Regions from separate parts of the Dorea amylophila genome, predicted to be linked through region 1. Evidence: a T-box and tRNA genes for the amino acid it is inferred to sense, from the RefSeq annotation. Region 1 holds a T-box; the other holds one or more tRNA genes.

The links. A T-box is a leader RNA that pairs with one kind of tRNA and senses whether it is charged. The one in region 1 lies ahead of OCV72_RS07630 (valine--tRNA ligase), so its partner is inferred to be a tRNA-Val.
Region 2: it encodes a tRNA-Val, which carries the amino acid that the T-box ahead of OCV72_RS07630 (valine--tRNA ligase) is inferred to sense. The anticodon was not compared.

Annotation. Positions count from the first base shown of each region.
Region 1 covers NZ_JAOQJW010000010.1:16,638-33,139, reverse strand. Annotated here, with positions in the region: gene OCV72_RS07690 (stage V sporulation protein AD) at 1-368, opposite strand, end outside; gene OCV72_RS07685 (SpoVA/SpoVAEb family sporulation membrane protein) at 403-864, opposite strand; gene OCV72_RS07680 (stage V sporulation protein AB) at 869-1,285, opposite strand; gene OCV72_RS07675 (stage V sporulation protein AA) at 1,245-1,919, opposite strand; gene OCV72_RS07670 (hypothetical protein) at 1,870-2,097, opposite strand; gene OCV72_RS07665 (SigF/SigG family RNA polymerase sporulation sigma factor) at 2,210-2,923, opposite strand; gene spoIIAB (anti-sigma F factor) at 2,902-3,357, opposite strand; gene spoIIAA (anti-sigma F factor antagonist) at 3,359-3,670, opposite strand; gene OCV72_RS07650 (tetratricopeptide repeat protein) at 3,801-5,165, opposite strand; gene OCV72_RS07645 (hypothetical protein) at 5,265-5,414, opposite strand; gene OCV72_RS07640 (bifunctional folylpolyglutamate synthase/dihydrofolate synthase) at 5,407-6,747, opposite strand; gene OCV72_RS07635 (LTA synthase family protein) at 6,734-8,938, opposite strand; gene OCV72_RS07630 (valine--tRNA ligase) at 9,037-11,697, opposite strand; T-box leader at 11,763-12,014, opposite strand; gene OCV72_RS07625 (AEC family transporter) at 12,094-13,038, opposite strand; gene OCV72_RS07620 (DNA-deoxyinosine glycosylase) at 13,085-13,582, opposite strand; gene OCV72_RS07615 (GAT domain-containing protein) at 13,672-14,517, opposite strand; gene hydE ([FeFe] hydrogenase H-cluster radical SAM maturase HydE) at 14,660-15,721, shown strand; gene hydF ([FeFe] hydrogenase H-cluster maturation GTPase HydF) at 15,810-16,502, shown strand, end outside.
Region 2 covers NZ_JAOQJW010000019.1:49,665-66,166, forward strand. Annotated here, with positions in the region: gene OCV72_RS12250 (sensor histidine kinase) at 1-2,054, opposite strand, end outside; gene OCV72_RS12255 (response regulator transcription factor) at 2,026-2,733, opposite strand; gene OCV72_RS12260 (GNAT family N-acetyltransferase) at 2,847-3,851, opposite strand; gene ispF (2-C-methyl-D-erythritol 2,4-cyclodiphosphate synthase) at 3,878-4,429, opposite strand; gene OCV72_RS12270 (hypothetical protein) at 4,433-4,744, opposite strand; tRNA gene OCV72_RS12275 (tRNA-Met) at 4,940-5,013, opposite strand; tRNA gene OCV72_RS12280 (tRNA-Met) at 5,022-5,095, opposite strand; tRNA gene OCV72_RS12285 (tRNA-Val) at 5,118-5,190, opposite strand; gene gdhA (NADP-specific glutamate dehydrogenase) at 5,386-6,720, opposite strand; gene OCV72_RS12295 (phosphoribosylformylglycinamidine synthase) at 7,112-10,879, opposite strand; gene OCV72_RS12300 (TIGR01906 family membrane protein) at 10,989-11,696, opposite strand; gene OCV72_RS12305 (LysR family transcriptional regulator) at 11,807-12,685, shown strand; partial or broken gene OCV72_RS12310 (helicase C-terminal domain-containing protein) at 12,761-15,129, opposite strand; gene OCV72_RS12315 (TetR/AcrR family transcriptional regulator) at 15,126-15,683, opposite strand; gene glgB (1,4-alpha-glucan branching protein GlgB) at 15,863-16,502, shown strand, end outside.

The DNA.
Region 1 (16,502 bases):
ACACACATCGATGCCAGGGCGAGTGCTTCCCCTGACGTTGAACATGCACCGTACAGACCAAACATCGGTATCTGCAGCTGTTCAACTCCAAGTGATGTTGCTACTCCCTGCCTTAGCAGATCGCCTCCGAACAGATACCGGATGGCTCCTGCCGTCAGATGTGCTTTACCAAGTGCCAGCTGACAGGCTTCTTTCTGCATACTGCTTTCCGCTTTTTCCCAGGTGTCCTCCCCGAACATATCATCCTGACCCACCATATCAAACCTGCTGCCAAGTGGTCCTTCCCCTTCTTTCTTACCGACGACAGATGCACTTTCCTCAATATACGGAGATGCCTTAAATGCTATACTCTGCTTTCCTTTTATCATATTCTTATATCCTCCTGCTATATTTCCATACAGATTATCCCGCAACTCCTGCCGCTTTTAGCAGCCAATAGAACAGTCCAAGCAGCCAGCTTGTAAATATCCCATACAGGATCACCGGTCCGGCAATGGTAAATATCTTGCACCCGATTCCTATAACCTGTCCTTCTTTCTTGTATTCAATCGCCGGTGCTGCCACTGAATTGGCAAATCCCGTAATCGGTACCAGCGCTCCTGCACCGCCCCACTTTGCGATCTGTGGATACAGATTGCATCCGGTAAGCACTGCACTCAGAAGCACCAGAAGCATCGAACACCAGCTTCCACTCATATCCCTGCCCAGTCCCGCTTTCTCGCAGATATTCAGAATGCCTTGCCCGATCACACAGATGACACCGCCTGTAACGAATGCTTTCGCCATATTTACCGGCAGATTATGCACCGGTGTTTTCTGCCTGACATAATTTTCATATGACTGTTGTTGTTTTTTCTTCTCCATATCATCACCACCTCTTCCAGAAAAACAATAATGCGCCCAGACCTTTTCCAAATGCGATTCCAATCATCACCGCTGCAATCCCTCTTACCATACGGATTCTCCTGATAAAGATCGGAAACAGATCCAGCATTTCCGTCAAAGCCATTGCCCAGCAGCCCACAAAGATTCCTCCGAACAGTCCCATAACCGGAAGCAGACAGCCTGCGAACGGAACCGCCGGATGATACACAGAAATAACGGCGCCCAGACTTCCTCCGGCTGCAACCGCATCTTCATATAACATAACCTGTTCTCCTGTATGTGTCCGGTCGGCAAAGTCCGATATCACACCCAGGCCTATGATAAAAGAAAAAAGTCCGCCTGCCGCCGTAATCCCTGCACTAAATCCCAGTAGTGCCAGACATATGTTTTTCGCCAACATCCAGTTCTTTCTCCTTTCTGGAATATGTCTCTACCAGCGTTGTCTGTATATCATTCTCGTAAAGACGCATCTCCACCTCCATCGGTGTCGGATCTACCGACAATCGTTTTTTTCCGAAATGATTGAAGAATGTCAGAATTCCTATCACAATACCAATACAGTATGTGAACTCCAGGATTGTAAATCCATCTGACTTTGTACCGGTTAAAAGTTCATATACCTGTCCAAACATTCTGGTCACACCTACATCATTATTGAATGCCATTGTTGAAAATGCTGCGCCAAAGAAACTGATCAGTACTACAGCCACAATCTTAACGACATGGATGATCCCGCCTTTTCCATCCTGTTCCTCATACGTCACGATAAAATCCGTTTCTCCGATATTTTCTACTGCTGCATCCGGATAGATCTCATGAATCTTCTGTATCACTTTCAGAAGTGATACCACTGTTCTACGCTGTCTCTTATCATCCGGATGATGAAAGGTCAGCAGATGAATGCTCCGGATCCTGGCAAGCATTGCCGGGTCTGTACACTCTATCTTCAGCACATCACCGATCATCACGGATGTCTTTGCCACCTCAACATTCCGGTCTGCCTTTATATATACAGTGCCTGCCTTCCCTGCCATCTTTCTTCACCTCCGTTTTTTCATCCTGATAGTATACCGTCTTCTTTACCAACGTTCCTTCATTTACTCCGTGACTGCCTTTTACATCATGAAAATAATAAATAAATCCTATGATCACTGCTGCTGTAATAACAAAGATCAGGCACATCCTGATCTTCTTTCTGCCTTCTTCCAACATTCTCACCCTTTCTTCCCATGCTTTCTTTTACCGGATCTCATGAGTTAGTATGCCGGATTCTGACAATTCTATGCATGGATTCCATACATAGAATCGATCCCTGACGTGCCTGTTATAACTTCTCTCTTAAATTTTTTAATATCTTCTTTTCCATTCTGGATACCTGAACCTGTGAAATTCCAAGTTCTTTTCCCACCTGTGTCTGTGTCTTTTCCGAAAAATATCGTAGATAGATCAGCTTTCTCTCGTCCTTATCCAGATTTTTCAGCAGTTCTTTCAATAGCAGATGATCTACAACTCTTTCTTCTGCCGCATCAGCCTGACCGACTTTCTCCATCAATGACATTTCCTGTCCTTCTTTTTTACAGACAGGTCTGTGCAGTGATTCCACATCCGTACATGCATCCATTGCCATCGTCAGTTCTTCCGGTGCGACCTTTAAATCTTCTGCAATCTCTGCAACCGACGGCTCTCTTCCCAACTCTTTTCCGAGCCTTTCCTGCGTCTGATACGCTTTGTATGACAGTTCTTTCAGTGAACGACTGACCTTGATCATTCCGTCATCTCTCAGGAACCGCTTAATTTCACCGCTGATCAGCGGGACTGCATAAGTTGAGAATTTCACTTCAAAACTCAGATCGAACTTGTCAATTGCTTTCAGCAGTCCGATCGTTCCGATCTGGAACAGGTCTTCCATTTCTGTTCCGCGCCCTGCAAAGCGTCTTACGATACACCAGACCAGTCCCGTATTTTCCTCCACAATCTGTGCTCTTGCTTCGTCATCCCCTTCGTGAGATTTCTGAATTAAAGCGATTGTGTGGTCCATATCTTTCGTCCTTTTCCGATTGTCTTTTTCATTTTCACAATGGTTCCTTTTCCCGGTTCGGAACTCACTTCAACCTGATCCATGAATGCTGTCATAAAAGAAAATCCCATTCCTGACCGGTCAAGTTCCGGCCTGGTGGTAAATAACGGCTCCATCGCTTTTGTCACATCTTCGATTCCTTTTCCATGATCTTCCACTTCTATCTCCAATGTGTCTTCACAGGTTGCACATCGGAGGAATATCTTCTCCACCCGGCATTCATAGCCATGAATCACCGCATTCGTCACAGCCTCCGACACAGCCGTTTTTACATCTGCAACTTCCTCAACTGTCGGATTCAGTGATGTCATAAATGCTGCAACGGCAACTCTGGCAAATGATTCATTCGAGGAATAACTGTCAAAAATAATCTGCATTTCATTGGTATTTTCCATTTTATTTCTCCTCCTCATATATCTGCATGATTTTTGTTACCCCTGACATAGTCAGGATCTTACGGATCCGTTCGCTGGTATGTACCGCACAGACTTCGCCGCCCAGCATATAGATTTTACGGTAACGTCCCATGATCACTCCGATTCCCGAACTGTCACAGAATTTCGTATCTGCAAAATCAAAGATCACATACCGGATATGATTATGTTCAATCAGATGATCGGATTCCTTTCTTATCTCTTCCGCATTGTGATGATCCAGTTCCCCCGGTAAAAATATAGTCAGATAATTCTCCTGTACCTGATACTTCATGTTATAACTCCCCATTTACATCTTTCTATTATTTTGCATAGTGCATAAACAAAAAAGGACATACACCTCTTACGTGTATATCCTTCTCTTTTTGTATTTCTGCCATTTCTATACCAGGACAACGCATATCCTAGTTATTATTCTTCTTACTCTTCTGTGCATTCTGCGTATCAAGTGCTTCCTGTGCATCGGTCGCAGCCTGTGTTCCCTCATGCTCTTCTATAATCTTCTGATAATACGCATTCGCCTTATCCTGCTCACCCTGTTTTTCATAAGACTGCGCAAGCAAAAGCATGGCCTCTCCGTTCTGGTATCCCTCATCCATCTGTACCACCTGCTCCAGATTTGTTACCGCCGTGTCATAATTTGCCACTTGATAATTCTTCTGGGATGTTGCATACAGGCTTTCACAGACTCTTGGATAAATCTTCTCTGTCAGACTGTCATATTCTTCTTTTCCGGATGTGCCAAGTGTATCTGCATTAATCTTCAGCAGTTCTTCTGCCAGCGCAGAATTACTCATATCTCCGGTTGAATAATGCGATACAATCGTCATCAGTGACTCATAACTTGACTTTGTCACCTCCGCAGTCTGTTTCTGTTCCTCTGCAGCTTTGGTATCTGTACGGTATGTTTCCAGTTCTTTTTTCAGTGCACTGATCTGTGACTTCTGCGTCGCAATCTGATCACTGAACTTCACCGTCTGCTTGTTCACCTTGCTCTGTCTGGATGCAGATACTGCCGGCATGACCAGGAAAGCCATAACCGCAACTCCGACAGCTACACCAATTGCAATATTTATCATTGTGTGCAATCCGACATTATCCTTAAGACCGGATGCGACAGGCTGGATGATCGTTTCATTTCCGATATTATAAGTTACCGTCTGTCTTCTTTTTTTCTTCGTTCCCGTATCTTTATCATCGACCAGGCGCACATTCCTTGACTTCCGCACCTGATTCAGTTCATGCATGTAACGCATGGTGATATCATCTGTCTTGTCCAGCTTGTGTGCGATCCGGATATTCTTTCTCGCCTCGGAATACTGTTCATCCATAATGTAAAGCAGTGCCAGAAGCTGATATGCTTTCACATATGTCGGATGCATCTCAATTGCTTTCTTAAGCTGGAGTACAGCCAAATCCTCACAACGCTGGTAACAGTAATCCAGTGCCTGATTGTATCTTTTGATCGCCTGATTGATCTGATCCAACTCGTCTTTTTTCTCTTTTATCTTTATAATATAATAATTGGCAATGTTCTCTTTCGGCTGGAGATTCTTGCTTAACACCCATTCCGTCAGTGCTTCTACCACATCACCTCTTCCGTAATAGACAAGTCCCAGAAGATTTCTCGATGCGATGTTATCTCTGTTATATTGTAAACTCTTTTTCAGCGATGTGATTGCTCCGGTCAGATCCCGGATGTTCGCTCTTTTAAGCCCGTCATTATACCAGTAGTTCGACTGATACGCCAATTTTGTTGTATAATCCATATACTTCCCTCTATATTTCCGTTACTGTTCATACAGCGCTGAGACTTTCCATTCCGGAATTCTTCCCTGTGAACTGTAACCGCTTTTCTTTGCCGCAGTTTACTGTGGATCGTCCTGCTTCGTCTGTTCGATCACTTCTCTTAAAAGATCTGTCATATCTGTCAGATCATCCTGGTAAATCGCATCTCCCAGTTCCTCTACTTCCAGACTAGGCTGGAATTTCTTTAATTCTTCTTCAAAATCAAGCATCTATGGCACCTCCTGCCAGTAACTTTTTTATCATCCCTACAAGGTATAATGAGCCAAGACAGTATATCTCTCCTGACTCCCCCCGTTTATCCAGTGCCGTTCTGACGGCATCTTCCAATCGTTCTTTACAATACACCGGTCTGTCTGTATACCGGCGGAAGATATCTGCAAGTTCCTCAACCGGAACACCTCTCTCGTCTTCGATCTGTGTGACGATATATGCTTTCACATCCAGATTCCCGCACAGGTATTCTATCATCTCATCGTACTTCTTATCCGATACTGCGGAAAATAATAATATCATCTCACCGCGTTCAGACTCATCCAGTGCCTTTACGCTTTCTACAAACGCCTGCATTGCACCCGGATTATGCGCACCGTCTACCGTGATATGTGCTCCGATCCGTTCCATACGTCCTTCCCAGTGAAGCTGTGCAAGTACCTGTTTCCACCGGTCCATATGTATCTCTTCTCCCGCAAGCAGATATTCCGACGCTTCCAGTGCAAGTTCTGCATTCATCGCCTGATAGCATCCGCACATCGGCACCTGAAAGATAACATCTTTATCATACGCACTCCGTCTGGAAAATGCAATATATTTCCGGTGAACTTCCCGGATTTCATACGCATGATTCGTGACTTCTCTACAATATACGCCCAGTTCTTCTCCCTTTGTCCGGATTACTTCTGCCGCTTCTTTATTACTTCCGTCAAAGAATACCGGAACTTTTGGTTTAATGATTCCGGCTTTTTCAACTGCGATCTTCCTGATCGTATCACCAAGAATCGCCGTATGATCCAGACTGATAGACGTAATGATGGACAGTGCCGGCTTCTCAACCGCATTTGTTGCATCCAGTCTTCCTCCCAGTCCGGTCTCCAGGATAATATATTCTACATCTGTTTCTGCAAATGCAGTCATCCCCATTCCGAATAAAAATTCAAAATAAGACGGATGTTCGATTCCATCTTCCACCATCCGGCGGACTGTTTTTAAAACCTTGCGGAATACTTCAAGAAATGTCTTATTATCTATCTGTACATTATCCATCCGTATCCTTTCATTTACAGATACAAGATGAGGGGATGTAAAGAACCCGGTTCTCTTCCCCTCTGCCATAAGTATGGCCTGTAAGTATGCACATACAGACCCTTTTCCATTGGTTCCGGCAACGTGGACGATTTTCCTGTCCACTGCCGGATTTCCTAATCTTTTTAAAAATAATTTTGTGTGCTCCAGCGTATGTTTTTTTGTAAATTTCGGAATTTCTTCGATATATGCGGCTGCCTCTTCATATGTGAACACTTCTGGTTCTTTTTTATTTAACATCATATTCCTGATCCACCCAAGATTTGTTCTTATCGGTTGCTGTACCTTCCTGTTTTACAAGCTGTCCGTTCTGATAAATATATTTATCGGACATCCGGAAGATTGTATCACTGGAGCCAACCTGTCCGACCTGTATTACATCTCCGTCTTGCAATTCTGTCTCTGATAGATTAATACGTGTATTATTCAGGAAACTGCTCTTCTGCTTTTCTCCATTCACATATACGCGGCTGTATTTTGTAAAGTTCTCGCCGTACAGACTATATCCGCTGCTGAGCTGCGGAACAATACTGCTCAATGACACATCACGGATTCCCATTACCATATGCCCTTCCGTGATCGGAGGATGATTGTTATAAACATACTGCTTTCCATACAGGATATCATACTGCAGAAGTTCCAGGTCTGAAAGATAATTCTTCGTTCCTTTTCTCTGCTGATGGTAATTGAACACTGTACCGGAATGAATATCCAGTCTGTTCAGGATCTCTGACATCAGCTGGTAAGCAGGAATATTCTTGTCCTGTTTCTGAAGTCCGACATTATCCCAGATCACATAATTTGTATTATATAAATAACGGCTCTTTAAGTCTTCTGCTTTCAGTCCCATGGTTGGAAGATGATCCCCATAAAATACAACTACAGACGGTTCCTTTCTTGCTTCCACTGCCTTGATCAGATCACCAACAAACTGATCCATCTCATAGACCTGATTCACATAATATTCCCATTTATTTTTTAGTGCTTCATCTTCAATTCCTTCAACCTTGATCTTTGGATTTTCGATCAACTGCGTCTCCGGATAGTTTCCATGTCCCTGAACACTGACAGTGAATACAAAGTCTTCTTGATCTGATGTATCCATGGCTTCCATGATATGCTGTGTCAGGATCTCATCCTTCGCCCAGCCGTTCTCTGTCGTCTGAAGGACATTCATGAACTCCTTACTGGTAAATGTATCAAATCCCATATTGTTAAAGACATTGGCACGGCTATAGAAGTTACCTGTATTATCATGCAATGCATGTGTCCCGTATCCAAGTGCGGCAAGTGCGGTTGCAGCACTCTCTGTCGGATGTTTCTTCGAGTATGTCTTATATGGATATTCTCCCGGTCCGAAGTAACGGAGATTCATTCCTGTCAGTACTTCAAACTCTGTATTTGCCGTACCGGCTCCCACCGACGGTACCTTGAAATATCCGGATGAATAATTCTGGTATAAATTATGCAGGTTTGGACACGCATCTTCAGATGTGGTAAAGAACTCTGCATTTGCCACATCAAAATATGACTCCAGCTGTACTACAATAATATTCGGAAGTTCATCGGAAGAACGGCTTGTTGTGCTCTTATTCAGCTCTCCGTTTTTATTGATCTTTGCCATTTTTTTCTTTGTGTACCCGTTTGGCTCACTGATTCCGGTATTGAACAGACTCGCCGAAAAACAATATGGAAGACCGTAATCTTCATAGGCAAATGCAATATTTCCAAAATACGTAGATACTACTCTTTTGTCTATTGCTGCATTCGTGACAAATGTGTAAAGTATGCAGCACACAACAATTCCCAGCAGCGATGCTACGTGGTGTAGCTTTCCTGTATACTGTCCGCCGCGTCTCCACATCGAGACCAGCCAGACCACAAGCGCAGCTGCTCCGATAGCGATCACAACGACTTCAAAGCCATTACAATAGTTATTGATCAGTGCGATTCCGTCTCCTGCGATTTTAAGATCCTGTGCATTAAACGGTGTAACCCTCTTTAGCAGGATATATCCATTGGCAATTCCGAGGATAATCCACAACGCACTGATGATGATACGGACGAAGATCCTCCGCTTGAACAGATATACAATAGAGAAGGTTACGAAGATCATAAACGCATTGTACAAAAATACCAACGGTGTTCCTGTCATATAGTTCCAGGCAGCAGCGAGCGAATGTCTGGAAATTGCTTCTATTGCAAAGTTAATGATGCACGCAAGCAGTGCATGAAATATCAAAGAGAATCGGTTCATGAATGCATAGACCGGCTGCATCTTCTTTGCAAATGCACTGTTACGTCTTGCTTCCAGTATTCTCTCGCGTCGTTCATGTCTGCCTTTCCAGTATGCAATGACATCCTCTTTCTTCAAATTTCTTATTTTGCGGATTTTTCCCTTGATATCCGGTTTCTTTAACTGAAATTTTTTCATATAATCCCCTTTGATATCTAATCCGCAGCTATCCTGTTACTGATAACTGCGGAAATATATGGTTGTCTATAGGTTTTAATATTTATAACTTTCTTCTCTTAAGACTGTTTTGCTTTTAATCCTTCCAGCCTTTCTTTTACCTGAGCCATCATCTGCTGATAAGTTTCCAGTTTTTCTCTTTCTTCCTGAACCTTTGCAGCCGGTGCTTTACTTACAAATTTTTCGTTGTTCAGCATTCCGTTTGAACGTGCGATCTCTTTTGTCAGTCTTTCCTCTTCTTTTGTCAGACGTTCGATCTCCTGTTCAAAGTCGATCAGCTCTTCCAGTGGAAGATATACCGTTGCATCCGGAACTACAATAGATACTGCGTCTTCCGCAATGCCTTCTGTCGTCTTCTGAAGTACCAGTTTATTAAGTGCTGCCATATTCTGAGCTGCATTACTTAACATTGCAAGACCTGATCCGAGCTGTTCATCTTCACATACAACATAAGCAGTTGCTTTTCTTGAATTTGGAACATTCATCTCTGCACGTACGTTACGGATACCACGGATGATCTCTTTGTAGTGCTCTACAATGTTCTCTGCGATCGGGAAGTTCCAGTCTTTTTCATATACCGGCCAGTCAGACATCATCAGTGACTCTTCTTCCGGTACTAACTTGCTGTAGATCTCTTCTGTAACGAACGGCATATATGGATGAAGCAGTTTCAGAGATTTCTTCAGTACTTCTTTCAGTGTCCATAATGCATCGTTTGCTCCCTGTGGATCTTCCTCTGCATGGTAGATACGGTATTTTGCAATCTCAATATACCAGTCACAGAATTCATCCCATAAGAAGTCGTATATCTTGGAAAGTGCGATACCAAGTTCAAACTTGTCCATATTTTCTGTTACATCTTTTACAAGATTGTTGCACTTGGACATGATCCATCTGTCAGCCGGACGTACAGTAAAATCAGCCGGTTTTTTCAGTTCTTTATCGCCCAGATTCATCATGATAAATCTGGAAGCATTCCATACTTTATTTGCAAAGTTACGGCTTGCTTCTACACGTTCATTGTAGAAACGCATATCATTACCAGGTGCATTACCTGTCATTAATGTCATACGAAGTGCATCTGCACCATACTGATCGATGATCTCCAGCGGATCGATACCATTTCCAAGGGATTTACTCATCTTGCGTCCCTGTGAGTCACGGACCAGACCATGGATAAATACTGTATGGAACGGTGCTTTTCCAGTATGTGCATATCCTGAGAATACCATACGGATTACCCAGAAGAAGATAATATCATAGCCTGTTACCAGAACATCTGTCGGATAGAAGTAATCCAGATCCTCTGTCTTATCCGGCCATCCGAGTGTTGAGAATGGCCACAGTGCTGAACTGAACCATGTATCCAGTGTATCTTCATCCTGTGTAAAATGTGTGCATCCGCATTTCGGGCATTTCTCCGGTGCGCCGTGTCCAACTACTACTTCACCACACTCGTCGCAGTAATAAGCCGGAATTCTGTGTCCCCACCAGATCTGACGGGAAATACACCAGTCACGGATATTCTCAAGCCAGTGCAGATAGATCTTATTGAAACGTTCCGGAACGAATCTTAAGTCGCCGTTCTTGATCGCTTCAATCGCTGGTTTTGCAAGGTCTTCCATCTTAACGAACCACTGCTGCTTGATCATTGGCTCTACGGTTGTGTGACAGCGGTCATGTGTTCCTACATTATGAGAATGTGGAACCACTTTTACCAGATATCCCTGCTCTTCCAGATCAGCTACCATCGCTTTTCTTGCTTCGTAGCGGTCCATTCCGGCGTATTTTCCACCGTACTGCTCGTTGATCGTTGCATCATCGTTCATGATGTTAATCTCTGGCAGGTTGTGGCGTTTTCCAACTTCGAAGTCGTTCGGATCATGTGCCGGTGTGATCTTAACCGCACCTGTTCCGAACTCTTTGTCTACATAGTAATCGGCAACGATTGGGATTTCTCTGTCTGTCAGAGGCAGTTTACACATCTTTCCTACGATGTCTTTGTATCTTTCATCATCCGGATGAACTGCGATCGCAGTATCTCCAAGTAATGTCTCCGGACGTGTCGTTGCGATCTCCAAATAGTCGTCTGTTCCAACGATTGGATACTTGATATGCCAGAAGAATCCGTCCTGCTCCTCATGTTCAACCTCTGCATCAGAAAGAGAAGTCTTACATACCGGACACCAGTTGATGATTCTGGAACCTTTGTAAATATATCCTTCGTTATATAATTTGATGAATACTTCTTCTACCGCCTTGGAACATCCTTCGTCCATTGTAAAACGCTCTCTGTCCCAGTCGCAGGATACACCTAATTTTTTAAGCTGTCCCTCGATCGTTCCGGCATATTCTTCTTTCCACTGCCATGTTCTTTCCAGGAATTTCTCTCTTCCTAATTCTTTCTTGTCAATTCCTTCTTCTTTTAACTGGTTTGTAACCTTAACTTCTGTCGAGATAGCTGCATGGTCTGTTCCCGGAATCCAGAGTGCATTGTATCCCTGCATTCTCTTATAACGGATCAGAATATCCTGCAGTGTATTATCAAGGGCATGTCCCATGTGAAGCTTACCTGTAATGTTCGGTGGCGGCATTACTGTGGTAAATGGTTTCTTACTTCTGTCAACTTCGGCGTGGAAATATTTGTTATCACACCATTTTTCATATAACTTTGCTTCAATCGCTTTGGGATTGTAAGTCTTTTCCAGGTTTTCGCTCATAGTTTCCTCCTCATTTCACACTTTTTTCACATTTTTTTATTACATGAAAAAACCCTTTACATTACGTAAAGGGCGATTGTAGTCGCGGTACCACCTTCATTATACAGGAAAACTCTTCCCCATATATCTCATCTTATTCTTTAACGGGAACGACTCCGGGATGAACTACTACCGTCTTATCATATGTCTCAGGTTCACTCATCCGGCTCCGAAGCTACCTTCCTACGTCTCGTATTCCTTAAGTGTCTCTCAGCCGATGGATCACTCTCTCTGGTATGGACGAACTTACGTGTACTCCTCTTCATCAATGCCTTTACGTATAAACTACTGAATATGATAGCCATCGAATCCCCATTTGTCAAGGATTTTAGGGATTTTTCAGAAACTCTTAAGGAGTTACACCAGACCGAAACATTTCATGATGAAAAGCCATCCCGTTAACGTAAATGCACTGCACATCGTCGTCAGCATAACTACACTTGATGACACGACACCTTCATGTCCCATATTCTTAGCCATGACATAACTGCTGACCGTGGTTGCTGAACCAAGCATGACTAAGATTGCGATCAGTTTCTCTCTTCGGAATCCGATTACTACTGCAAGCGGCATGAACACTGCTACAAATCCCACTAATTTGATAAATGCGGCGATCACGGTCGGTTTGATCTTGCCAAACGCTTTCTTAATATCAAAGGTTGCTCCCATTGCCATCAGTCCCATCGGTGTTGCTACGCCGCCGATACTGCTGACCGCTTTATGTAAGATCACCGGCAGCGGAAGTTTCAGCGCCGACCATAACAGACCTGCTGCAATACCGATGATGATTGGATTCGTAATGATACCGATCAGTGTCTTCTTAACCAGTGCTTTGTCCATGCTTTTTTGTCCCGGCTTGAAAAATGACAGCACAACCACCGCCATAATATTATAAAGCGGTACACTTCCTATGATCATCAATGGTGCCTGTCCGGAATTACCATAGATATTCTGGATAAATGCGATTCCCAGAAGCGCCGCACTGCTCCGGTAAGCCGCCTGGATAAATTCTCCCTGGATGCTTCTGTCTTTCAACAGGCAGGAGATTCCAATTGCGATCGTGATACTGATCAATGTAATAATAAAACAGAAAATTACGAATTTCGTATCCCACGCTTCCTTGATATCTACGACCGCCAGATCGCCGAATAATAATACCGGCAGTGGTATCCGGAAGACGAATTTGTTCATCTTATTGGCAAACTCTTCGTCCATCCACCCGATCTTATTGAAAAACAGTCCCAATACCATCATTAAGAAAATGGGAACTGTTGCATTTAAACTAAACACCAGATTATCCATTATACTATATCCTCTCTTGCTTTGATATCAGAAAATATCTGACTCCTTATTCCAGATATTTTCTGATTTCAAAATACGCTTCATAGAGCTGCTCATACGATGTTCTGCAGTTTGCCGGACTGGTGGATGGTAACCCGATTGCCATAATCCCAGTCTTCGGATAACAGAACTTCTTATATAATTGGAACGCTTTCGTTCCCGTCGTAAAGATTGCTTTGATATCAGCACATTCAAGTATCCTGCTCATATCATTCGGCTGTGGATTGCGGATACTGCTGTCATCTGCTCCTTTGATATCACATCCCGCCAACACATCCCATACTGCAATACCATTTCTTAATGCAAATGTAATCTTATCTTCTCTTGTCTCCGGATACGCTTCTCCACAGACATCCGATACAACTTTCCAGAATCTGTTTCTTGGATGGCCGTAGTAGAAGCCGACTTCACGGGATTTCGGAGACGGCATGGTTCCGAGCATCAGGATTTTGGAATGTTCATTGTAGATTGGTTCGAAATTGTGGATGATATGTTGTGTTTCCATGTTTGAATCAGCTCCTATTCTTCAATCTTTAATGCAGCTTTACATGTCTTTTTATAACATGCAATTCCATATTTCAAAATTTTGGATTTTTATCTGTCATCTTTCCAGCTCACGATCAGCCCTGCAAGCAGGAATACCACTCCTGCTCCGGCAGAGATACATCCCATCCAAAGGAATGCCTTCAAATTCACATCAATCGTACGTCCAAGTATTCTGTCCGTCAGTAAGCTGAGTACCTTATTTCCCATAAGTCCGATTCCCGGCGCAAAGATAGCACCGCAGATCAGACCTTCTACACCAAGTGAAAAGAGACCTCTGTATCTTGGATAGCCCAGTAGAATCGTCAGAACCGCAAGAATCAGGATTGCTGCTCCCGCTGCCACACGGCACGGCATAGACAATAATATGGTATAAAGCTTTGCAACTTTTCCCTGCACCGTACTGGTATCGTTCATATTATCATACAGGTTTGAAGCATAGCTGTTCAGCACATCCTGCACATCAACCAGTTCTTCTTTCAACTGCTGTTTCATCATTGCCAGCATATCGTCATTTAATTCCGGATTCGTATCCTTAATTTCCTGCATACTGTCATCCAGAATCCGATTCAGTTCTTTTGTTACATCTACGTCTTTGTACGCTTTTCCGCTGGAAAGATCCTCTGTTATCTCGTTCATGACCTTTTGTGTAATTGCCTGTACTTCTCCGTTTTTCTCGATCTTGTTCTGTATCTTTGCGATCCATTCCGTATCATCCGCTCCTGCATAACCGAATACAGCATCCATCATCCGGTGTGAAATTGCAGTATCGACTCCTGCCTGACTGATTGCATCCACCAATACCTTTTTCGCCAGAAAACTTGATCCCAATACCGTTACACTTATGATAAACAACAGTCCGATCAGTACATTTAATATTCTTTTGCCGATTCCCATAATTTGTTTCCTTTCCTTTTTATTTATGCTGCCACACTACATTCCAAAGTTTCCAATGAATTTATTGTCTACTCTTATTAATTAGTATGATATACTATATGGAGATGATTATCAACAACCAGCAATTAAAGGACAACTATAAATGAATACAGATAACCAAAATCAAAAAAGTTTCATTGATAAATTACACAAGGAACATACACTTACCAAAGAAGAATGGATCACACTGATCGAGGGACGCACTCCGGAACTTTCCGAATATCTCTTTTCCCTGGCACGCAAAGAGCGCCACCGCTATTACGGACACGACGTCTACGTGCGCGGACTGATCGAATTTACCAACTATTGTAAAAATGACTGTCTCTACTGCGGCATACGGAAAAGCAATGGAAACGCACACCGGTATCGTCTGTCAGAAGAAGACATCCTGAATTGTTGTAAAGAAGGATATGACCTTGGCTTCCGTACCTTTGTCTTGCAAGGTGGAGAAGACGGCTATTATACAGATGAACGCATCATCCATCTGATCCGAATGATCAAAGAGCAATATCCCGACTGCGCCATCACCCTCTCCATCGGTGAAAAATCAAAAGAAAGTTACCAGGCTTACTTCGATGCAGGCGCCGACCGTTATCTTCTGCGTCATGAAACTTATAATCACGAACATTACAGACAGCTTCATCCATCAAATCTTAGTCCCAGACACAGACAGCAGTGTCTGCGTAACTTAAAGGACATCGGTTATCAGGTCGGCTGCGGATTCATGGTGGGATCGCCTTATCAGACACCGGAATATCTGGCAGAAGATATGCTTTTCATGAAAGAACTGAATCCACACATGATTGGAATCGGTCCGTTCATCCCACACCATGATACCCCATTTGCCGGAGAAGCTGCGGGAACACTGGAGCTTACCTTATATATGCTTGGTCTGATTCGTCTGATGATTCCAAAGGTTCTGCTTCCGGCCACAACTGCACTTGGAACCATCCATCCGAAAGGACGTGAACTCGGAATCCTTGCCGGAGCCAATGTTGTAATGCCAAATCTCTCACCGACGGAAGTCCGGAAAGATTATCTTCTATATGATAATAAGATCTGTACCGGAGATGAATCCGCCCAGTGCAGACATTGTCTGGAAATGCGGATGAAATCCGTTGGATATCAGGTTGTAACAGACCGTGGAGATTCCCTGAATATTTAATCATTGAACAATACCGCAGATTCATACAGTTTTAACATTTTTATATGGTCAGCTTTACACATAGCTGTCAGAAAGCGAGGAATACATCATGAGTTTAAACAGCACACCCTCTTCAGAACGTACACATATCGGAATCTTTGGCAGGCGTAATGCCGGAAAATCAAGCCTGATCAATGCACTTACCGGACAGAATCTGGCAATCGTATCCGATGTACGCGGAACCACGACCGATCCGGTGTTCAAAGCCATGGAACTACTTCCGCTTGGTCCGGTTGTCATGATTGACACTCCAGGTCTCGATGACACAGGAGAACTCGGAAAACTTCGTATCCAGAAAGCCTATCAGGTCTTGAACAAGACAGATATTGCTGTACTTGTAGTTGATGGAACCACCGGAATCACCCCACAGGACAATGCAATTCTTACACGTATACAGGATAAAAAAATTCCTCTCCTGCTCGTCCTCAATAAAGCTGATCTGGTATCCGAACATGTACACCAGGAAATGATCGTATCCACACACCTGAAATATAAGATTCCTCTGGAAAATATTCTGTGGACCAATACCACCGAACATCTTCATATTCATGAACTGAAGGAACGGCTCGGATCTCTGGTTCCTTCTGAGGATTCTTCCAGATTCATTGTGCGTGATCTTGTAAAACCCGGGGATTTTGTCGTGCTGGTGGTTCCGATCGACTCGGCGGCACCAAAGGGAAGACTGATTCTTCCGCAACAGCAGACGATCCGTGATCTTCTCGATGCCGGTACAACTGCCATT
Region 2 (16,502 bases), on a different contig from region 1:
TCTGCTTCCGTCTCGATCCAGAACTTTCCTTTCTGAATTTCCACAAAGCTCTTAACAATTGCAAGTCCGAGTCCGGATCCTTCGGTATTTCTTGCCGAATCGCCTCTGACAAAACGCTCCGTAATCTCTTCCGGATTAAATGTAAGCTCGGTGGCCGATACATTCTTCATCCGGAATACCGCCTCACCCTCTTCCGCAGCAATCTTCACGTATACTCTTGTATGAGGCATTGCATATTTCACTGCATTTCCGATCAGATTCTCGAATATCCGGTATGTCTTCTGTCCATCCAGCGCCACGATCACTTTCTCCTCCGGAATATCCAGACGGAAATCCAGATTCGCTTCTGTAATCTTTTCTTCCATTTCTAATTTCACCTGTTTAAAAAGATTCACAATATCCATCTCGATAATATTCAGGTTCACCGAACGGCTGCTCGCTTTACTGATTTCAAACAAATCTTCAATCAATGCTTTTAACCGGAGTGATTTTCTATCCAGTACATCAATGTATTCTTTCTGTCTTTCCGGATCATGTTCCATCTTCAGCAGATTCACATAGGTGATAATCGCAGTCAATGGAGTCTTCAGGTCATGCGAGACATTCGTCACCAGTTCGGTCTTCATCCGCTGGCTTTTCACTTCTTCATCTACCGCTTTCTTGAATCCGGTCTGTATCTTCTCAATCTCTTCTTTAAACGGCTCGAACACCCCCAGATTTTCATCAATCTCCACATCCAGATTTCCATCGGCAATCTCATTTGTCGCTTCTAACAGTCTGTGATAGTTTTTCTTTATTTCATTAAAATATTTCTTCAAAATAAAGTATAGAATTACCGAATATATGATCAGTGCCATAATTCCATAAAACCAGAAAATACTCGTCACTGCCAGAATGATAAAGTTCACAAGCACAATCCTCAGAATTGCCTTACTGCTTTTGTCTGTAAAGTCGATATCTGTAATGGTCTGATACAGCCTGTGTGCCATTTCTTTCACTTTCCGGTACAATCTTCCGCTGTCTCGTCCGACTCTTTCCGCTGCTGCCGGAGCTTCTTTCCTCAGCGTTTTCCACATACGCCACAACAGCGTCCGCTCTGTAACATACTTTCTGACACCAGTCTTCTGTATTTCACTGACACAGCTTGCTGCCCAGTATGTGACAGCAAATGCTGCAATCCAGATTGCGGCATCCATCGCCCCGGGCCTTCCCTTCGTCCTTGTTACAATCCAGTTCAGCTTATTGTCCAAAAGTCCCAGTCCTGTTACCGCAACGATAAAAACAATCTCAAACGGCTGTTGAAAAAGCTTTCTGCCGCCAATCCCCAGCGTATCACTTTGTGCAAGAATCCATGCTGCCACACCTACCGCTGCCATGCAGGCAAGCATCATATACCATGCATCATTCGGCGCTTCATCCCCGAACCAGTACCATTGGTTCAGATATTGTTCAATTCCGTTTTTCTTCATTCCATAGATATATGTACGGTTCTTCGGCGTCTTCAATTTGCCGCCGGTGGCATCCTCAACCGTCTCACTCCAGTTATCTATAATCTTTCTGAGAGCAATACTCTGCGTTGTCTTTTCACTGCTCTTTACAACTTTTACATCCAGATCTCCGTGTTCATCATAAGTCAGTACCATACCAAATGCATATTCTTTGAAACTGTCATCTGCCAGACCCTTTCCAGTATTCGCTGTACTTCGTCCCAGGACTGCCCCTGATCCATCCTCAATCCTGTAATCCAGATATGGATATAACGCTTCATAATCCTCCATCCATACTTCTGCAGCATCACTGATCTCCTCCTGAGACATTTTTGCTTCTCCTGTCTTGGATGATATCTCCTGATTATAAAGGACATAACTGAATTCCAGAAAGCTTTCCAGATATTCCCTGTCTGAAAGTGAAGTTGTATAAGTCTTCTGCGCTTCACTGACTGCTTTTCTATATATCGTATGATAATTATATATCATGAAAAACGCTGCTCCAAGTATCGTCACAGCAGCAAGAAAAAGTCCCAGTTTACGCCTGTTTTTCAATTTTGTATCCAACGCCCCACACCACCTTTAAGTATTTTGGTTCTCTTGGATTTACTTCTATCTTTTCACGGATATTTCTGACGTGCACCATGATCGTATCGGTGTTAATCGCACGTTCATTCCATACCCGCTCATAGATCTCCTCCGCAGAGAACACCCGTCCCGGATTCTTCATCAGAAGCAGCAGGATCTTGTACTCGATCGGAGTCATCTTTACCGGTTCGCCGTCAACGGTCACTTCTACATTATCCTCATTGATCTCCAGTCCGCCTATCGTATGGATCCTGGAATTTTCGTTCTTATCCTCCAGCCGTTCCATAAACCTGCGGTATCTGCGAAGCTGCGAATTGACTCTGGCAAGCAGTTCCATCGGAGTAAATGGCTTTGTCACATAATCGTCAGCCCCCATATTCAATCCCATGATCTTATCCACTTCTTCTGATTTTGCAGAAAGAAAAATCACCGGGAAATCATACTTCTCCCTGAGTTTTACGACCATAGAGATTCCATCCATTACCGGCATCATGATATCCACGATTGCCAGATGAATATCTTCCCTTTCTATAACATCCAGTCCTTCTGCACCATCAGCCGCCTGAAATACTTCATAGCCCTGACTCTTCAGATATATCTCCACGCCTTCCCTAATTTCCTTGTCGTCTTCTACGACCAGTACATGATTCATCTCCATCACATTTTTCATCCTTTTCCTGATTCCAGCTTTTTCCTCTGTTATTATCATCCTATCCGGTATTTCTTAAGGGTGACTTCAGAAAATTCTAAAGAAAAACAAAAGATTCTTCTTTATACCGTTTCATTCAGATAAATCCGTGACAATGGAATGATCTTATCTAATTCTTCTTTCATTCGATCCGACATGACTGCATCACCATCCGCACAGATTTCTTCTGCGGTCTTCACACCGAATACAAGGCTCGTAAGCGCCGCTACGGTGAGTGTTCCTTCACTGTTTTCCGGCTTTCCATCCATCAGCATCACTCCCGAAAATTCTGTCCCCGTAATCATGACACATCGGTTATTTTCTTTGATAACCGGATCTGTCACCGTAAAGCATGTTCCCATAAATGTTTTGAGTCTCAAAGACATCAGCATCCGTCTGACATCTATGATACGGATCATAATCTTAGGTTTTTCCCCATCTACTTCTTCAGCCTCTGCCGCGATCTTAATATCTGTGACCGCTCCTTCTTTTTTATATATCTTTAATGCCCCTCCGTCACTTGCATATTCTTTGATCAGACGTTCATAATAAGCTGTATTTCTTTTTGCGTAGACCTGATACGACTGCGACAGCCTGCCTTCCATATAAACAGCCATTTTTTCTGCATCTTCCACTGAGGCATCCGTCACATCTGTACCTTCTTCCACTTCCGCTTTCGGATCATAATATGCCCGATTCTGTTCATACACCGTCCGGAAATCAAATGGCAGATAGATGCTCTCCGATGCCGGCATCAGAAATGTAAATGTCTCTCCATCTGCATACATATCATTTAACGCCTGTTTCAACATTCCTGCCATAAAGCCACGTTTCCGATATGCTTTTCTCGTTGCAACAGCAACAATATAATTCACGTCTTTTCTGCTGCCGTTTACTGCAAGTTCGTACGGATTCAGATGCAGCATCGCCTGTATCTCCCCGTCTTCTTCTACCACATAAATCTGATTGTCTTTTACTTTTTCTTCGTAATAATAGTCAACAAAGTCTTTGCTGTCTTCTGAAAACACTTCTTCGTACAGTTTTCTTGTATTCAGCTTTTCTCCTGTTTCCAGTTTTCTTATTTTCATTTTGATTTTCCTTCCCAACAAGTTTCTTATCTGTCCTGCGCTTTCATACATCCGCCGCATCCGGCACATCCGCCTTCTGCTGGTCCGACTCTGTAACTGTAATTAGCAATCGTATCCAGACTTGCAATTGCCTGAGAAGAAATACCTTCTCCCGTTCCGGTAAATCCAAGTCCTTCCTCCGTTGTTGCCTTGATGTTCACCTGTTCAACTTCAATGTGCAGTGCTTCTGCCACATTTTTTCTCATCTGTTCAATGTGCGGTGCCATCTTCGGGCGCTGTGCGATGATCGTTGCATCGATATTGCCGATCACATATAATTTTTCATCAATTAATTTCCCTACTTCTTCCAGAAGTTTTATGCTGGACGCTCCCTTGTACGCCGGATCGGTATCCGGAAAGTGCTTTCCGATATCTCCAAGCGCCGCCGCCCCAAGAAGTGCATCCATGACCGCATGCAATAATACATCTGCATCCGAATGACCAAGAAGTCCCTTTTCATAAGGGATCTTTACTCCGCCAAGTATCAGATCTCTTCCGTCTACTAATTTATGTACATCATAGCCCATACCTACACGCATATATTATTCTCCTTCCTTTGTTTCTGTTTCTGCTTCTTCTGTTTCTGCTTCTTCTGTTTCTGCTTCTTCTGACTGTTCTTCCTTATCTTTTAATTGTCCCATCACACTGTCATCTTGATATTCCTTTTTTATAAGCTTTGAACCATATTTTCCAAGCCAGAAGATTCCTATGATCACAAAAACAACCCCGGCTCCCGCATAAAACACATAATTGTCCGGATGATTCTTCAGCGAATCCACTAAAAGTTTTCCTCCCAGATAAGTTATATACGCCCCGGCAAGCGAACGAATGATCAAACTGCTTCTTGGTACCATATTCCTATCCCTCCTGTTTCTATACATCACATGTAATGTATTATAGACGATTTTGCTTTTCTTGTATACTTCGATATATAAAATTAAACAACAAAAAAAGAACCGGATACTTCCGACTCTCTTGCTGTGTTACGATATATAGAAATGCAGCAAACCTGCCACAGGCAGCTTGTTCCGCATACGTTGGCACAAAAATAGCGGGAACTGGATTTGAACCAGCGACACCACGGGTATGAACCGTGTGCTCTAGCCAACTGAGCTATCCCGCCATAATCAGTAGCGGGAACTGGATTTGAACCAGCGACACCACGGGTATGAACCGTGTGCTCTAGCCAACTGAGCTATCCCGCCACAACCAATTTTAGAAAATGTATGGGACCAATAGGGCTCGAACCTATGACCCTCTGCTTGTAAGGCAGATGCTCTCCCAGCTGAGCTATGATCCCATATATTTTGTCGTCTCTCTCGAACCGACTTCGTTAGTATAGCATTGGTTTTTTGGAAAGTCAACTGTTTTTTTGATTTTTTCAAATTTTTTCTACAATTTCTTCTATAACCGGAATAATTCAAAATCGCTGTGCGTTAATCTGATTCAAAAAAAGCCCCGCAAACACAAGGCCTGCGGGGCATTTTTGAAAATATTATACGATTCCCTGAGCTGTCATAGCATCTACGACTTTTTCAAATCCTGCAATGTTAGCTCCGGCAACATAGTTACCTTCCATTCCGTAACGTTTTGCAGCATCGTCCATGTTGTGGCAGATGTTTACCATGATGTTCTTCAGTTTTGCATCTACTTCTTCGAATGTCCAGCTCAGTCTCTCGCTGTTCTGTGACATCTCAAGTGCAGATGTAGCAACACCACCGGCATTTGCAGCCTTACCAGGTGCAAAGATTACACCATTCTCCTGCAGATACTGTGTTGCTTCTAATGTAGTAGGCATGTTCGCACCTTCGCATACAGCTACGCATCCGTTAGCAACTAACTGTTTTGCATCTTCAAGGTGAAGTTCGTTCTGTGTAGCACATGGAAGAGCAAGGTCAACCTTAACAGACCATACACCGCGTCCTTCATGATATTCTGAATTAGGACGGTAGTTCTTGTACTCTGTCAGTCTTGCACGTTTTACTTCTTTGATTTCTTTTAATGCTGCAACGTCGATTCCGTCCGGATCATATACCCATCCTGTAGAATCACTTGCTGTTACAACTTTCGCTCCAAGCTGCTGAGCTTTCTGGATTGCATAGATTGCAACGTTACCAGCTCCGGAAACTGCAACTGTCATTCCCTTGATGTCTTTTCCGTTGATCTTTAATAATTCTTCTGTTAAGTAGAGAAGTCCATATCCTGTAGCTTCTGTTCTTGCTAAAGATCCGCCGTAGCTTAATCCTTTTCCTGTCAGAACACCTTCATACAGGCCTCTGATTCTCTTGTACTGACCGAACATGTAACCAATCTCTCTTGCACCTGTTCCGATGTCTCCTGCAGGAACATCTGTGTCAGCTCCGATATATTTGCAAAGTTCTGTCATAAAGCTCTGGCAGAATGCCATTACTTCTCTGTCTGATTTTCCCTTAGGATCGAAGTCAGAACCACCTTTACCTCCGCCGATCGGAAGTCCTGTCAGTGAGTTCTTGAAGATCTGCTCAAATCCAAGGAATTTGATGATACCAAGGTTTACAGATGGGTGCAGACGTAATCCTCCTTTGTATGGTCCGATTGCGCTGTTAAACTGTACACGGTATCCTGTATTAACCTGAACCTGTCCTTTATCGTCTACCCATGGAACACGGAATTTGATCTGTCTTTCAGGTTCAACAAGTCTTTCAAGAAGAGCGTCTTTTCTGAATTTCTCCTCGTTAGCCTCTACAACAACTCTTAATGACTCTAATACCTCTTTTACTGCCTGGTGGAATTCTGGCTCTGCAGGATTCTTAGCTACTACTTTCTCTAGTACTTCATCAACATATGACATAGCTTTCTACCTCCTAAAATAATATACGTATCCTTTTCAAAAGCGTCCCTGTCCAACAATTTGTCCAAATACTGCGATCCAGCCGCCGGCTGTTTTTTCTACACGCTTTGGAATAAAAAAAGCAGATGACTTACGCCATCTGTTTTTCCCTGACGCCTTTGTCCTTTACTATTGTAAAGCAAACAAGTGTATCTGGCAAGATATTTTTTACAGTTTTTATTATTTTTTGCAACTTTTTACAAAACCCTTGCAGATTTTGCAAGGGTTTTGTGCTTTTTCTCATGTTTTATTCATTTTTATGAAACAGATTGCGCTCTAAATTGCATTTATTATAATACAAGGATGTCAATTTTCATCTCATCACCGGAAGTCTCAGACACCTGAACATTCATTATTTGAAGTATTTTACTCCTGATTCGAAGATCTTCATATCCTGTTCTCCGTAAATGTTCATTGCCACACTTCTGTTTCTTCTTTCTGAATGCGCCATCTTACCAAGTACACGTCCGTCCGGGCTTGTAATACCTTCGATCGCACAGTAAGAACCGTTGACATTCCATTCTTCGTTCATTGTGATATTTCCTTCCGGATCACAGTACTGTGTTGCAACCTGGCCATTTGCGAATAACTTGTCCAGCCATTCTTTATTTGCAACAAATCTTCCTTCACCATGAGATGCAGGGTTGGTGTATACTCCGCCAAGTTCTGCTTCTCTGAGCCATGGAGATTTGTTCGTTACTACTTTTGTATAGACCATCTTGGAGATATGGCGGCCGATCGTGTTGTATGTAAGTGTCGGTGAATCCGGCTGCTGTCCTGTAATCTCTCCACTTGGTACCAGACCAAGCTTGATCAGAGCCTGGAATCCGTTGCAGATACCAAGTGCCAGTCCGTCACGCTCATTCAATAATTTTTCTACCGCTTCTTTCATCTTCGCATTCTTAAATGCTGTTGCGAAGAATTTTGCTGATCCGTCCGGTTCGTCACCTGCACTGAATCCACCTGGGAACATGATGATCTGTGACTGTTCGATCGCTTTTTCAAATACTTCTACAGAATCAACGATATCAGATGCACTCATATTTCTGAATACTTTTGTGATCACCTTTGCTCCTGCTCTTTCGAATGCTTTCGCACTGTCATATTCACAGTTTGTTCCAGGCATTACCGGGATAAATACGGTCGGCTGAGCGATCTTGTGGTCACAAATATAAATATCTGATGTATCATATAATCCTGTCTCCACCTTCGCATCCTGTCCTTCCGCTCCGGAATTGGTCGGGAATACTTTTTCCAGTGTTTCTTCCCATGCAGATACTGCCTCTTCTAATGCGATCTTCACATCTTTATATTCGATTGCCGCATTATCTGTCACTTCACCGATCACGGTATAGGTAATTCCAAGTTCAGACACCTTATCTGCAGGTACTTCTGCAATGATATCTCCGAATGCCGGTGCAAATAAATCTCTTGCATCTACATTATGCTCAATCTTCACACCCATGCCGTTACCGAAAGCCATCTTGCTGACTGCTGCCGCGATACCATGTCTGTCTAATGCATAAGCTGCTACGATCTTGCCGCTGTGGATATCTTCGGTAAACTTACCATACTGATCCATAACCTTTCCGTATACAGGAATATCGTAATTATCCGTCTCAATGCGAAGCCATACAAGTTTATCTCCGGCTTTCTTAAGTTCCGGTGAAATAATGTCTTTCTCTTTTGCAATGTCTACTGCGAAAGATACCAGTGTCGGCGGTACATCAATGTCTTCAAACGTTCCTGACATACTGTCTTTTCCACCAATAGAAGGAAGTCCGTATCCAAGCTGTGCACTGTAAGCACCAAGAAGTGCCGCAAACGGCTGGCTCCATCTGTGTGGATCTTCTGTCATACGACGGAAGTATTCCTGGAATGTGAAACGGATCTTGCTGTAGTCACCGCCTGCTGCTACGATCTTAGCGATAGATTCTGTCACTGCATAGATTGCTCCGTGATATGGACTCCATGTTGACAGATACGGATCGAATCCGTAACTCATCATACTTACAGTATCGCAGTCTCCTGTTAATACCGGAAGTTTTGCCACCATTGCCTGTGTCTCTGTCTTCTGATATTTTCCACCATGCGGCATGAATACAGAAGCCGCTCCGATCGATCCGTCGAACATCTCTACCAGACCTTTCTGTGAGCATACATTCAGGTCTTTTAACATACCAAGCCATTTTTCTCTTACATCTTTCACATCTTCTCTTACAAGGATACTGTCTTTTCTGTTCGGGATGTCAACTGCTACCGTTGTCTCCTGGTGTGCTCCGTTGGTGTCAAGGAATGCACGTGAAAGATTTACAATCTCTTTTCCTCTCCATGAAAGTACCAGTCTTGGATCTTCTGTTACAACTGCTACTTTTGTTGCCTCCAGGTTCTCTTCGGATGCATATTTCATGAATTCATCTACATCTTTTGGATCTACAACAACTGCCATACGTTCCTGTGATTCAGAGATTGCAATCTCTGTTCCGTCAAGACCGGCATATTTCTTAGGTACTTTATCAAGATCGATCTGAAGTCCGTCTGCAAGTTCTCCGATAGCAACGGATACTCCGCCTGCACCGAAGTCGTTACATTTCTTGATCAGCTTGCTGACTTCTTCTCTTCTGAATAATCTCTGGATCTTTCTTTCTGTCGGTGCATTACCTTTCTGCACTTCTGCCCCACATGTTTCGATGGACTCTTCTGTATGTACTTTGGAAGATCCGGTTGCTCCGCCGCAGCCGTCACGTCCGGTACGTCCGCCAAGAAGAATGATGATATCTCCAGGATCCGATGTCTCTCTGATAACCGCACGTCTCGGTGCTGCTCCAAGCACTGCTCCAATCTCCATACGTTTTGCAACATAATTCGGATGATAGATTTCTTTTACCGCTCCGGTTGCCAGGCCGATCTGGTTACCATATGAACTATATCCATGGGCTGCTTCTCTGACCAGTTTCTTCTGTGGAAGCTTTCCTTTTAATGTATCCTTTACAGATGCGGTAGGATCAGCGGCTCCTGTAACACGCATTGCCTGATATACATAAGTACGTCCTGACAATGGGTCACGGATAGCTCCTCCAAGGCAGGTAGCAGCACCACCGAATGGCTCGATCTCTGTCGGATGGTTATGTGTCTCGTTCTTAAAGTTTACAAGCCACTCTTCTTCCACTCCGTCTACCTCGATTGGAACAACGATACTGCATGCATTGATCTCATCAGACTCTTCCTGATCCTGTAACTTTCCTTCACGTTTTAATTTTCTCATTGCCATCAGTGCAAGATCCATCAGGCAGACAAACTTATCTTCTCTTCCTTTGAAAATCTCACTGTGGTCAGCGATATACTGTTTATAAGTTGCTTCCATCGGCTCTCTGTAATCACCATCGCCGAACGAAACATCTGTAAGTTCTGTCGAGAATGTTGTATGACGGCAGTGATCTGACCAGTAGGTATCCAGAACACGGATCTCTGTCATAGAAGGATCTCTGTCTTCTTCTGACGCAAAATAATTCTGGATATGCTGGAAATCCTTAAATGTCATGGCAAGTCCGAGAGAATCGTATAATTCTTTCAGTTTGCTTTCTTCCATATCTTTAAATCCGTCAAAGATCTTTACATCTGCCGGCTCATCGAATACAGTAACCAGTGTCTCCGGTTTTTCTTCCTGTGCTTCTCTGGAATCTACAGGGTTAATACAATGCTCTTTGATTGCTTCGAATTCTTCATCCGAAACAGTTCCGTTTCCACCATGGATCACGTAAGTAGTCGCAGTGCGGATTACCGGCTGCTCGTCTTCTTTGATAAACTGAATACACTGCACAGCGGAATCTGCTCTTTGATCAAACTGTCCCGGAAGAAATTCTACGGAAAAGATCTTGCTTCCTTCTTCTGCCTGAAATTCTTCTTTATATAATGTATCTACAGGTGGCTCAGAAAAGATGCCGTTACATGCTTTCTCAAATGTCTCATCCGATACGTTTTCCACATCGTAACGGATCAGTACACGGACGCTGTCTACGTCTTTGATTCCAAGATAGCTTCGGATCTCGGTCTTAAGTTCCTTTGCCTGTACATCAAATCCTGATTTTTTCTCCACGTACACTCTTTTTACATTGCTCATAAGTAATCCTCCACAAATGAATTTTTACACATTTTCTATTGTTAGTATAACACAACAATCATTATTTAATACAATTAATATATCTAAACACTTTTATAATTCACACTTATTAATCAACTTTTTTCTCTTCCTTTTTGCAATTATTTTTTCCCAAAAACAATACAATCCATATCAGAAGCAGCACTCCACCAAACACTTCACTGATGCGGATCACCATATCTGAAAAGAATCCCTCCGGCAGCATCCGTATCATATAATCCGTCTCCGGGTCGAATACCCACAGATTATTGGTAAAAAACAGCTTATGAAAAATCGTAAAACACGTTGTAAAATCTACACAGAATGCAATCCCCAGCAGTACGCCTATGACCAGCCAGGCACTCAGTGCGATCGAATATGTTCTGAAATACAGTCTCTTCCAGTCTTCTTCCCGTTTTCTCAGTACCGCCAGTATAACTGCTGCCACAGCCAGACAGATTACTCCGACTTTCATTCCTCCCAGGAACAGATTCCTGACATCACGCATATGCAGCCGGTCTCTTTCATTAAAGAAATCCTGCTCTCTTCCTTCCACTGTCGTCACAACCGACAGCTCCTCCTCTTTCCCGATCAGATAATTCATCATATGTTCTGTCACATACATGACATGGTCTATGCTCATATCCAGATCTTCCGTCACTTCATAGCGTTGATATTCTTTTTTATAAAACCTGTAATTACTGTCTCCATATACGGCCAGCCATATACTAAATATCAGTGCCGCCATCACTGCACACATCATGGCCGTAACAGATATGATCGTTGTTAACTTCTTCAAGTCTTTTTCCTCCTGCTTTTCATTATTATAACACTTCTATTTATAAATACGGTTGTAATTTTCTTTCATTTCACTTATAATACAGTTAAGATTCATTAGGAGGACTTATCATGGATATTAACTATGAATTATATAAAGTATTTTACTATGTAGCTTCCACCTTAAGCTTTTCGGAAGCCTCCAAGCAATTGTTCATCTCACAGTCGGCTGTCAGCCAGTCCATCAAGGCACTGGAGAAGAAGCTGGATCAGACCTTATTCATCCGGAGTACCAAGAAAGTCCGTCTTACTACCGAAGGCGAGATCCTTCTGCGCCACATCGAACCGGCGATCAGCCTGATCAAGCGCGGCGAAAGCCAGCTCCTCGATGTCGGCGCACGCGGAGGACAGCTTCATATCGGAGCCAGTGACACGATCTGCCGGTATTTTCTGGTACCTTATCTGGAACGTTTCCACCGGGAATTTCCCGGAGCGCATATCAAAGTTACCAATGCGACATCCATTCGCTGTGTAGAACTCCTTGAGACCGGACAGGTGGATCTGATCGTTGTCAATTCACCGAATGCTTATCTCGGGAATGTTCCGAATGTAAAAAAAATCAAAGATTTTCAGGATGTATTTATCGCAGACAAGGCATTTGAGGAATTAAAAGGAAAGAAGCTCTCTTTCAAAGAACTTCTGAACTATCCGATCCTTATGCTGGACAGAAAAAGTACGACCAGTGAATATCTGCACAATCTGTTTCTTCAGAACCAGCTGGATCTGGTTCCGGAGATTGAACTCAGCAGTAATGATCTTCTCATTGACCTTGCCCGCATCGGACTTGGAATTGCATTTATTCCGGATTTCTGCCTTTCTCAAACCTCCGATTCGGATTCGCTTTTCATTGTCGAGACAAAAGAAGTACTTCCGGAAAGGGAGCTTGTCATCGCATATAACGAGAAAGTCCCGATATCCAAGGCCGCGCAGGAATTTTTATCTTATTTTTAATACATCTTTCGGATGCATGACGGAAAATACCATAGGAGCATATGTTCCTCATGGTATTTTTCTTTTTAATGCTGCTTATTTCGTATCTGTCTGTTCTTCCGCCTTCCAGAATTTTGCAATCTTTTCTTCAATATTTTCACTGTTACAGATCTGGAAATCATTCCACTCCCTCGGGAACACCTCCTGGCACTGTCTGTCCATAAACCGGTCATCCAACAGTGTGATCACACCTCTGTCCTGATCGGTCCGGATAACTCTTCCTGCGGACTGTAACACCTTATTCATCCCCGGATACAGGTAAGCATAATCGAATCCATTCAGATTCTTCCGGTCGAAATAATACTTTAAAAGTTCCCGTTCCAGGCACACTTGCGGAAGTCCTGTCCCGATGATCATTGCCCCGATCAGTTTATCTTCCGTCAAATCAATTCCTTCTGAAAAGACACCACCCATCACACAGAAACCGATCAGGCTGTGTGTTCTTTCCTGTTCGAATTTTTTCAGGAATTCTTCCCGTTCCTGCTCCGTCATATATTGGGACTGTACTACAACTTCAATCTGTTCCTGTGGCAATTCCATGAATACTTCCCAGACTTTTTCCAGGAATCGATAAGACGGAAAAATGCAATATAATTTCCTGTTCTTCCTTTTATCACATGCATCACGTATTCTGCATACTTCCGGTACATCTCCGGTCCTCGCCTGGTATACTTCGTGCTGACATCATTTCCCAGAAGCAATAATCTTTTGCCTGGTTCAAATGGAGATTCCGCATAGATTGCATAGTCTTCCTTTGTTGTAGATAACAGTTTTTTATAATAATTGATCGGAAGAAATGTTGCCGAAAATAATATCGTACTATTTGCTTTCCCCATATATTCCTGCAGACATCCTGCCGGATTGACACAGAACAGATGAAGGTAAAACTTTCCTTCTTCACTAAGTTCTGAATAGATCAGATAATTTTCATCCTGCCGGTCATGAATATATATGAAATTACGGATACCAAAGTAAAACTCCAGCACCTCTTTCCGTATCACTTCATCTCTACAGTCTTCTATAAACTCTTCCAGCTTCGTCATCAAAGACAGAAGCTTAATATACACATGTGACACACTGTTCAGTATCTGGCAGCCATCACATTCTCTTTTCAATTCCAGAAGCTGCTTATTGCAGCTCTCCAACGCCGAGACAAGTTTCGGTTCCCCGTATTTTACCAGCTTTTTGATCTTCAGAAAATCCTCCTTGCAAATACTGCTGCTGTACATCGTCCTGCCGCGTTCCACCAGATTGTGTGCCTCATCGATCAGAAACAGGTATTCTCCTTTGACGCCGTCTCCGAAAAAGCGTTTCAGATGTGCATTTGGATCAAAAACATAATTATAATCACATATAACTGCGTCTACCCACTGTGATACATCCAGTGCCATTTCAAATGGACATACATTCCATTTTCTTGCCTGTTCTTCCAATACTTCCCGGCTCATCTCGTCTGTCGATGTGAGCAGTTCATAAACGGCATCATTTACACGGTCAAAATGCCCTTTTGCATATGGACACACATCCGGATTACAGATGGTTTCTTCACAGAAACAGATTTTTTCTTTTGCCGTCAATGTGATGACCTTCATCTTCAGATCCTGTTCTCTCAGAATCGCGAATGCCTGACTTGCCACCGTTCTGGTAATCGTCCTGGCCGTCAGATAAAAAATCTTTTCTCCCAGTTCTTCCCCGACAGCTTTCACCGCCGGAAATACGGCCGCCATCGTCTTGCCGACTCCGGTAGGTGCCTGGATGAATAATTTCTTTTTTCTTAAAATGGTCCGATATACAGACTCAACCAGTTTCTTCTGTCCATCTCTGTATTCGAATGGGAATTCTACGGTTTTAATGGAAGCATTTCTCTTTGCTCTCCATGTCATCTGGTATCTTGCCCATTTTTCATATTCAGATACCAGCTTTTCGAACCATTTTTTAAGTTCTGCCCGGGTATATGTCTCCCGGAATCTGCGGATCTCTTCGGTATCCAGATTACAATACGTCATCTGCACTCCGATCTCTTCCAGATTATTTTGTTCTGCATAAATATATGCATAGCATTTTGCCTGTGCCAGATGCAAAAGCTGTGGCTCTTCCAGACGTTTCAGATCTTTAAATACACCTTTGATCTCGTCGACCACCACACGCTTCGGAAGTTGTATGATTCCGTCCGCTCTTCCTTCTACACTCAGGATAAATCCATCACACGGGATCTGATATCTTAACGGAACTTCTGCACGGTACTCTGCCCCCTGCTGTCTCTGGATTTTCCGATGTATGCGGCTGCCCTGCTGCATGGCATCCTTATCTGCCCCTCCGGTCCGGTTGTCAATATCTCCATGTCTTAATATAAATTCCACCAGATTCCGCACCGAAATGCGGATACACGGCTGTTCCAGATTCATGATCTGCTTTCCCCCAATCGTTCTTCATACATCGATCGAATCGCTCCCGTCATCCCTGCGATCACATCGATCACCGTCATGATATCTCCGCTCCGATTCTTCTGGTAAGCGTGGTAGCTTCCCTGGATACAATAGCTGAGCATCACATTCATTGCTGTATCTTCTTTCAATTCCGGGTATTTTTCAAAGATCATCTGCTTGATGCTCCACTCGATACTATCCGCAAAATGATTCGCCTGACTGCCGGAAAATAAAATCGCCGTCAGGGAATTCTGCGATACATAAGCCATCAGAAGTTCCCGTGCAAACTCTGCCGGATGCTCCAGCAGATATTCCGGATGCTGGATACTGTTCGCAATCGACTGTACTACTTCTTCTTCCATCGCATCTGACAAATCGTAGATATCTTTATAATGCGCATAAAAGGTAGACTTATTAATCCTTGCGCTTTCACATAGTTCTTTTACTGTTATCTTTTCCAAAGGTTTCCTGGAACGCAGTTCGATAAATGCGTTCTTGATTCCCCGCTCTGTTTTCTCAATTCTAAGATCCATCTTACCTCCCATTTCCCAACATTTTCTCATATTCGTCGGTTATCCATCCTTTCGTCGGTTTTGTTGGTGGATACCTCCTCGCATTTTTCTTATAATATAATTATAAATCAAAAAAGCAACTACTGTCCATTATCTTTTCGACAGTTGATCTTTTACGTTGCATTTTCACGGAGGTTAATATGGATTTTTACGGATTTTACACAGGAAAAATATTCGACGCTTATGAATTTCTCGGCGCACACCCGGACAAAGACGGAACCACATTCCGTACCTTTGCACCTGCCGCATCACGCATTACAGTCATTGGGGAATTTAACGACTGGCAGGAATGGGAACTGAACAAAACTTATGACGGCAATTTTTGGGAATGCTATGCCAAAGGTGCAAAGCCGGGCATGATGTACAAGTACCGCATCTACAGACAGGACGGAAACTGCGTAGAGCACTGCGATCCTTACGGCTTCGGCATGGAACTACGCCCGGCCTTTGCTTCCATCATCCGCGATCTGTCCCACTATAAATTCAAAGACAGCAAATGGATGCAGAAGCGTTCGGTATGCAAGGACAAGCCGCTGAACATCTATGAACTGCATTTCGGATCATTTAAAAAGCCTTCTGAAAAAGCAGACGACTGGTATACTTATGTGGAAATGATCGATATCCTGATTCCTTATCTGAAAAAAAATGATTACAATTATATTGAGATTATGCCGCTCAGCGAACATCCATGTGATGAATCCTGGGGATATCAGAACACCGGATTCTTCAGTCCGACCGCCCGCTACGGAACTGCCGAAGAACTGATGAAATTCATTGATG